DNA from 2 places in the Nocardia sp. 149-1B genome. Region 1 is predicted to be linked to the other one. Evidence: predicted binding sites of a transcription regulator. Region 1 holds the regulator's gene; the other holds the start of a gene.
What was found. Region 1 encodes LexA, which represses DNA repair genes until DNA is damaged. Its sites were predicted from a motif close to CGAACANNTGTTCG; they were not measured.
Positions count from the first base shown of each region.

Region 1 (4,110 bases):
ACGTCGTTGACCGGGTCGAGCAGGTCGTGGGGGAGCGCCCCGAAGTCCACCGGCGCGATCATCACCGGGTTGCCGACGATCTTCCACTGGGCCCGGCCACGGGACAGCGACTCCTTGAGCCAGTCCAGCTGCTGGCGCCCGGTGATGGTCCGGTCCGGGTCGCTGACCTCGGCGCCCGGGACCTTCACCTGGGCGTCGCGGTAGCTGCGCAGGTCGAGCATGCTGATCTCGGCCAGCCGCCCGAACCGCAGCCGGCGGAACAGCCGGTCGCCGTCGCCCAGCCGCGCGGTGCCGTCCATCCGCACCGGCATCCACTCGTCGTAGGCCCGGTGCGCCCGCGCACGGCGCAGCCGGAAGTCGCCCTCGCCGAGGTCGGGGTTGTGGTTCTCCGCGCCGTCTCGGTAGGCGTCGTTGGCGACCTCGTGGTCGTCCCAGGTGAGGATCCACGGGTACTTCGCGTGCAGCGCCTGCAGGTCGGGGTCCTGCTTGTACTGCGCGTGCCGCTGCCGGTAGTCGGCCAGCGACACGATCTCGTGGGCCGGCACGTGCGGGCGGATGTCCTGGTCGCTCATCCCGTAGCCGTACTGCCCGGGCCCGTACTCGTAGAGGTAGTCGCCCAGGTGCACCACGGCGTGCAGGTCGTCACGCGCGGCCAGGCCGCGGTACGCCGAGAACCAGCCGGCCTGCAGGTTGGCGCACGAGACGATCCCGAACCGCAGGTGGTCGGGCGTCGCGTCCTCCGCGGGCGCGGTGCGGGTGCGGCCGACCGGGCTGGTGGTGCCGGCGTACCGGAAGCGGTAGTGGTACCAGGTGTCCGGCGCCAGCCCCGTGACGTCGACCTTGACCGTGTGATCGCGCGCCGGCCCGGTCTGGAAGGTCCCGCGACGCACGACCCGCCGGAACCCGGCGTCGGTGGCGACCTCCCACCCCACGTCCGCGCGCGGCCCCTGGCCCGAGCCGGGGGTGCTGGCGGCGGTCGGCGTGACCCGGGTCCAGATGAGCACGGCATGGGAGAGCGGGTCGCCCGAGGCGACGCCGTGGCGGAACGCGCGGCCGCGACGCTCGCCGATGCCACGGGAGTCTGCGGCAGAGCCCCAGGCCTCGGCCGAGCCGGCGAGCGGAGCGGCGACGACGAGAGCCGCGGCGCCCGCGGAGGCGGTGCCGAGGACGGTACGACGGTGGACGGGAGGCGGGGAGTCTGGCGCGGTCACGCCTCAGTGAACGACCGATCCGGTGCCGAGGCACGGACCGCCGAGTGTGAGCACCGTCTGTTCACCCGGGGGACACCCGGGCCGGGCTCACTGGTCCGCGTCGACCACGCGCCGAGCAGTCTGGAGCTGGTCCTGGACGGCGGCCGCATCGAGCGCCTCGGCCGCCTCGGGGACGAGGTACGGCGCCGGCTCGCGTCGTGAGTCGAGACGCAGCAGCCGCCGCAGCGGGATCCGGCCGATGGCCTCGGCGGCGGCCCAGCCGACCGCGATGACCAGCCAGCCCATGATCGCGTCGATCACCCAGTGGTTGCCGGTGCCGACGATCACGACCACCGTGCCGAGGGCGTAGAGCCAGCCCAGGACGCGGACCCACTTGCGGGAGGCGTAGATCTGCAGCGCGAGCGCGACCCACAGGGACCACCCGGCGTGCAGGGAGGGGAACGCCGCGAGCTCGTTGGTCAGCCCGCCCAGGCCCCGCGGCGCGGAGGCGTCGCCGCCCCACCAGCCGTCGGCGGCGTGCAGGCTGAGGACGTCGACGTACCCGCCGATGAAGCGCGGCGGCGCGGTCGGCAGCGAGATGTAGGCCGCCAGCCCGAGCAGGGTGCCGATCACCAGCGCCCGCCGAGCGGGACCGTAGCGGTCGGCGCCGAGGCGCCACAGCCAGATCAGCACGCCGGCGGTGACGACGTAGTGGAGGGTGGCGTACCAGTAGCTGCCGAGCAGGCCGATCACCCGGTGGTCGGTGAACAGCTTGTTGAGCGGGGTCTCCCACTGGATGCCCATGACGCTCTCGACGTGCAGCAGCTCGTTGGCACGGTGCAGCGCGGGCTGCATGTTCGTGTCGGCGAGCAGGCGGGCCAGGCTGTAGATCACCCAGAGCGCCAGGATCAACACGAGCTCGAAGATGCCGCGCACCCACCGCGGCAGGGGCCGAGGGCGGGCGAGCGCAGATGCTGTCGTCACAGCACCAGCGTTGTTCATGCATCCTCCCCGTGGCATCCGGATCGTCCCGGATATAACACCAGGGTCTGCTCAGGTATTTCCCCGACCACGAATGGACGTCAGACCCGGCGCAGCACCGCTGTCACCTTACCCAAGATGGTCGCATGGGTGCCGTCGATGGGATCGTAGGCCGGGTTGTGCGGCAGCAGCCACACATTTCCGTCCTTGCGCTGGAAGGTCTTGACGGTCGCCTCCCCGTCGATCATCGCGGCGACGATCTCGCCGTTCTCCGCGGTGGGCTGCTGGCGGATCGCCACGTAGTCGCCGTCGCAGATCGCCGCCTCGATCATCGAGTCGCCGCGCACCTCCAGCAGGAAGAGCTGCCCGTCGCCCACGAGCTCGCGCGGCAGCGGGAAGACCTGCTCGACGCGCTCCTCGGCGAGGATCGGGCCGCCGGCGGCGATCCGGCCGACGACGGGGACGTACCGTGCGGCCGGGAGGGCGTCGCCCACGCCGGTCTCGTCGAACGAGGTCTCCTCGGCGCCCGACATCGAACGACGGGCGGCCATCACCTCGGGCAGGAACACCTCCAGGGCCCGCGGCCGGTGCGGGTCGCGCTTGAGGAAGCCCTTCTCCTCGAGCGTCTTGAGCTGGTGGGCCACGCTCGAGGAGCTGGTCAGGCCGACCGCCTCGCCGATCTCGCGCATCGACGGCGGGTAGCCGCGGTGCTCGATCGAGTCCTTGATGTGCGCGAGCACGCGCTGCTGTCGCGGGGTCAGCCCCGTGGCGTCCGGGGGCCCGTCGGGCAGCTCGGTGACGCGCGAGGAGGCGCGGGATGCGGCGTTCTTGCCGGTCTTGGGCGAGGCCATAGGAGCACCGTAGCCATCTCGGCCGGTTCGTTCAAACACCTGTTCGAACGGCGTGTCGGACAGACTGCGCCCATGAGCACACGGGTGAAGAGCGCGGTCGTGACCGGCGGCGCGCGCGGGATCGGACGCGGGATCGCCGAACGACTGGTGCGGAGCGGGTACGCCGTGGTGGTCACCGACGTCGACGGCGAGGGTGCCCGCAGCTGCGCCGAGGAGATCGGCGCCGCGGAGGGCCGCGGGCTCGACGTACGCGACCCCGACGCCCACCGGGCCACGGCCGTGGCGGCCGGCCGCCACGGGGAGCTGACCGCGTGGTTCAACAACGCGGGCGTCGGCGACGACGGCATGATCGGCGACCTCTCCGACGAGGTCGTGCGGCGGATCGTCGAGGTCAACCTGCTCGGCACGCTGTGGGGGATGCGGGCCGCGGTCGCGGCGTTCGGGCCGCGTGGCGGCGACGTGGTCAACACCGCCTCGCTCGCGGGGCTGGGGCCGGTGCCGGGCTACAGCGTGTACGCCGCGACCAAGGCGGCGATCGTCTCCGCGTCGATGTCGGTGGCGGCCGAGACCCCACGGCGGGTGCGCGTCCACGCGCTCTGCCCCGACGGGGTGCGGACCGCGATGCTCGACGCTCAGCGGCCGGGCGGGCTCGGCGCGGCGCTGGTGCACTCGGGCGGCCGGATCCTCAGCGTCGACGAGGTGGCCGAGGCGGCCGTCGGCCTGCTCGGCGCGGGCCGCGTGGTGCGGACGGTGCCCGCGTGGCGAGGCGGGCTGGTCCGCGCGACCACGCTCGCTCCTGGCCTCGCCGGCCGGGCCACCGGCCTGTTCGCCGCGCAGGGGCGCCGGGCCATCGCACGTCGGGACTGACCTCCTCGGCCCCCTCGGGCCTCCTCGGAGACGACCTGGGCGCCTTCGAACAAATGTTCGTGTCGAGCCTTGATTCGTTCGAACACGTGCTCTACCGTCGTACACATGTTCGATCGAACGTCTGATCGAGTGGCCGGTCCAGACAGTCCCGGCGGGACTGTCGGTGGCCACCACTAGAACTGACATCGAGACAGCACGACCGACGGCAGACCGCCACTTCC
Region 1 covers NZ_CM173233.1:773,272-777,381, forward strand. Annotated here, with positions in the region: gene AC3ANS_RS03740 (alkaline phosphatase D family protein) at 1-1,211, opposite strand, end outside; gene AC3ANS_RS03745 (phosphatase PAP2 family protein) at 1,299-2,174, opposite strand; gene lexA (transcriptional repressor LexA) at 2,273-3,022, opposite strand; gene AC3ANS_RS03755 (SDR family NAD(P)-dependent oxidoreductase) at 3,095-3,889, shown strand.

Region 2 (4,110 bases), 2.1 Mb from region 1:
TCGCAGTGGTCGGCGGTGCAGCCTTTGTCGCGCAGTGCGATCGCGATCCTCTGGGCTTTGGAGTGGAAGCGGCGGGTGCGGCCGAGGTCGAGGACCTCGGAGGCGCCGCCGAGGACGGCGGGGATGATCCCTGCTTCGCAGGCGAGGCGTCGGGCTTGGCCGGGGGAGATCACGGCACCGGTGTCGAGGACCCCGGGCTTGAGCCCGCCCTGCAACGTGTCGATGGGGATGGTGACGACCACGGTGGCGGACACTCCGCCGGTGTTCGGGAGCTTGTTGGCGGGGTAGCGCTCGATCCACTCCACGAGGGCTTGTCCCATGCGCTGCGGTCCGGGCTTGCGTTCCCCGAGGTGCCCGTCGACGGCGGTGCGGTGCTTGGGTGCGGCGATGGCAAGGAGCTGCTTCTTGAAGGCCTCGGCCTGCGCGGTCGGGAGGGTGAACCGCCCGTGGGTCAGGCCGTCGCCGTTGTCGGTCATGGTGAGCCGGGTCGCCATGGCTGCTTCGCGTTCCTCGCGCAAGAGCAGTTTCGCTTGGTGGGCGTCGGCTGCTTCGGGGTCGATGACGTGGAGGAGTCCTTGGCCGAGGTTGGCGAGCTCTTTGGCGTTGTAGTGGGCTGCTTCATCGATGAGGTGCGCTTCTGCCCGGTCCCGGAGGTCTGGTTCGACGTGGTCGGGGAGCTCGTCGACGGCGTGGATGATCACGGCTGCCTGGTCGGGCAGCACGGCGCCGGCCTTGAACGCGGCGTGCACGAGGGGGTGCTGGTCGAGGCCGGTGCCGAGCTTGGTGATCCGGTGGGCTTCGGCGTGGGCGAGGCGGGTCTGGTGCGCCCACCAGTTCGGCACCGAGGTGGCGCCGACCTGCTCCGCCACACCCACGGACCCGGCGTGCGAGGCGAGGCGGGCCTGCAGCTCGGTGACCCGCGCGGCGACCCGGGTGAGCTCGACGACGGTGGCGGCGGTCTCGTGGACGTCCATGGACCACAGGGACGCATCGGCGATCTGGTCGAGGGCGTCGGAGATCTCGGTGACGGCGCGGCTGACCCGGTGTGAAGGGTGAGCTTGTGCGGTCATCGCCACTCCCGAGATGAAGTCGTGGCGACAGTCTACCGAACACGTGTTCGAGTTGTCAAGGATCGGATTTGACTCGTTCTGGCGGGGTGGTTTCGAGGCTCGGGCCTGGCGGCCCTCGCACCTCAACCACCGTCGTCGGGGCGGCGGTCAGGGGGCCGGGAGGAGGCCGTGACCGCGGCGGACCTGTCCCGCTTTGCTGCCGACGACGGCGACCACAATCGGCCTGAAGCCGATGCACATCTCGACGCGGGCGCTCGGGCTGCGGTGGTTTCGAGGCTCGCTGCGCTCGCACCTCAACCACCGGAGGTCGGTGGTTGAGGTGCGAGGAGCCCCAGCGACGAGCCTCGAAACCACCGCGCGGGGAGGCGGCGGTCAGGGGGCCGGGAGGAGGCCGTGGCCGCGGCGGACCTGTCCCGCTTTGCTGCCGACGACGGCGACCACAATCGGCCTGAAGCCGATGCACATCTCGACGCGGGCGCTTGGGCTGCGGTGGTTTCGAGGCTCGCTGCGCTCGCACCTCAACCACCGGAGGTCGGTGGTTGAGGTGCGAGGAGCCCCAGCGACGAGCCTCGAAACCACCGCGCGGGGAGGCGGCGGTCAGGGGGCCGGGAGGAGGCCGTGACCGCGGCGGACCTGTCCCGCCTTGCTGCCAACGACGGCGACCACAATCGGCCTGAAGCCGATGCACATCTCGACGCGGGCGCTCGGGCTGCGGTGGTTTCGAGGCTCGCTGCGCTCGCACCTCAACCACCGTGCTTCGAGGAGGCGGTCGGGAAGCCGGCGGCGGACCCGTGCCGAAGCGGCGCCGTACCGCTTTGCTGCCAAAGAACATCGACCACCGCCGACCCGCAGCCGGCGTACATCTGGACCGAGGCACGAGGGCTTCGGAGGCCTCGACAAGCTCGACCGACGGCTACCACCGCGGTCAGCCCCAGAACTCGGCGAGCGTGGGGGCGACGGTGAGGCCTTGGCGGTGGCCGGCGCTGGCGGCGTCGGGGCGGAGCGAGACGTTCATGGCGTTGGCGCCGAACAGGTGCTCGGAGTCGGGGTCGGGGAAGACCGTCTCGACCAGGCTGCCGCCGGCGCGCAGCTCGTCGACCTGGGCGGCCAGGTGCTGGTTCCACGGCAACGGCATGCGGGTGCGACCGCCGAAGGGGGAGAGCACCAGGACCCGGGCGTACCCGGCCGCCAGATCGGCGTTCTCGTTGCGCCGGTAGCCGCCGTCGATGTACCGGTGCTCGCCGATGGCGTGGGGCCGGGCGCTGGCGCAGCTCGCGGCGATGGCGTCGGCCAGGTCGACCCCGCTGGCGCGGTCGAAGACCACCGGTGCGCCCGTGCGCGCGTCGACCGCCGTGATGCGCACGAGGCGGTCCGGCCAGTCCTGGCTGGGCAGCCGGGCGGCGACCGTGGCGCGCCAGCGCTCGTGCACGACGCTGTCGGTCTCGGCGTCGATCTCCAGTGCGGCGGCCCCCAACCGGAGGCGCAGGTCCTCCGGATCGGTCGAGGCGGCGATGATCGCGCGGGTGCGCTCCAGCTGGCCGGCTACCCAGCTGGGCACGGCGCCGCTCGGTGCCGAGCCGGCGCGCTCCGGGCGCACCGGGCCCAGTGCGTCGGTGAGCAGGTCGGTCGGGCTCGCGCTGGTGATCTGGACCGCGGCCGTCGACCCGGCCGAGGTCCCGACGACCAGGTCGGGCGTCGTCACGTCGAGGCCGGCCTCGAACAGGCCGGCGACGACGCCGATCAGCCACGCGTTGCCGGTCGAGCCGCCGCCACCGAGGACCAGGGCGCGGCGCGTGGGGAGGGAGGAAGAAGTGTCGTTCATGGGAGTCGCCTCTCGAGAGCTCAGGGAGGGCGCTCCCGGCGACGACTACCTCGGCCGCGCGATCGTGGACTGCAGGGGAGCACCCGTTGCGGGTGTTGCGTTCATGGGGCTCACCTCCTGCCGGTCGATCACGATCGCGGTCACGCTACCGCTCGGGCCGCCCCGAGGGCGACCTCTTAGGCTCGGATCGTGAGCGAGCGACTGGTCTGGATGCCGTTCGACCCCGCGGAGCTGGGCGACCCGCCCGACGGACTGCGCTATGAGGTCGTGGACCCCACCGACCACGTGCCCGACACGGTCGGGGAGGTCCGGTTCTACGTGCCGCCGTACCAGGTGGGCAGCCGGGTGGGGGAGGTGCTGCCGCTGATGACGAGCCTCGAGGTCGTGCAGACGCTGACCGCCGGGGTCGACAACCTCCGCGGGAGCATCCCGGACGGCGTCACGCTGTGCAACGGACGCGGCATCCACGACACCTCCACCGCCGAGCTCGCGCTCACCCTGATCCTCAGCAGCCTGCGCGGTGTGCCCGACTTCGTGCGCGCTCAGGGCCGCCACGCGTGGGTGCCGGGCTGGCGTCCGGCGCTGGCCGACAAGCGGGTGCTGTTGGTGGGGTACGGCGCGATCGGGGAGGCGATCGAGCGCCGGCTGGAGCCGTTCGAGGTCGAGGTCGTCCGGGTCGCCCGCCGCCCCCGCGACGGCGTCCACGGCATCGACGAGCTGCCGACACTCCTGCCGGACGCGGACGTCGTCGTGCTCGTCGTACCCCTCACCGACGAGACCCGCGGCCTCGTCGACGCGGGGTTCCTGGCCGCGATGAAGGACGGCGCGCTGCTGGTCAACGTCGCCCGCGGCGCGGTCGTCGACACCCCTGCGCTCGTCGCCGCCCTCGACGAGGGGAGGGTCCACGCCGCCCTCGACGTGACCGACCCCGAGCCGCTCCCGGAGGACCACGCGCTCTGGGACGCACCGAACCTGCTGATCGCTCCGCACGTCGGCGGCGCGAGCAGCGCGATGTGGCCGCGGGCCCACCGGCTGGTCCGCGACCAGCTCCATCGGTACGCCGCCGGTGAGCCGCTGTGGAACGTCATGTCGGGCGACTACTAGGCCACGCATAGACTCCGCCTCGTGGCAGGGCGGATCCGCGAGGACGACATCGCGACGGTGCGCGAGAAGGCACGCATCGACGACGTCATCTCGCAGTACGTCACCCTGCGCAAC
Region 2 covers NZ_CM173233.1:2,922,807-2,926,916, reverse strand. Annotated here, with positions in the region: gene AC3ANS_RS14010 (HNH endonuclease signature motif containing protein) at 1-1,070, opposite strand, end outside; gene AC3ANS_RS14005 (patatin-like phospholipase family protein) at 1,996-2,892, opposite strand; gene AC3ANS_RS14000 (2-hydroxyacid dehydrogenase) at 3,082-3,996, shown strand; partial or broken gene AC3ANS_RS13995 (CHC2 zinc finger domain-containing protein) at 4,018-4,110, shown strand, end outside.
Region 2: a site for LexA is predicted at 1,107-1,120, ahead of AC3ANS_RS14010 (HNH endonuclease signature motif containing protein). Genes of this name have one in related genera too.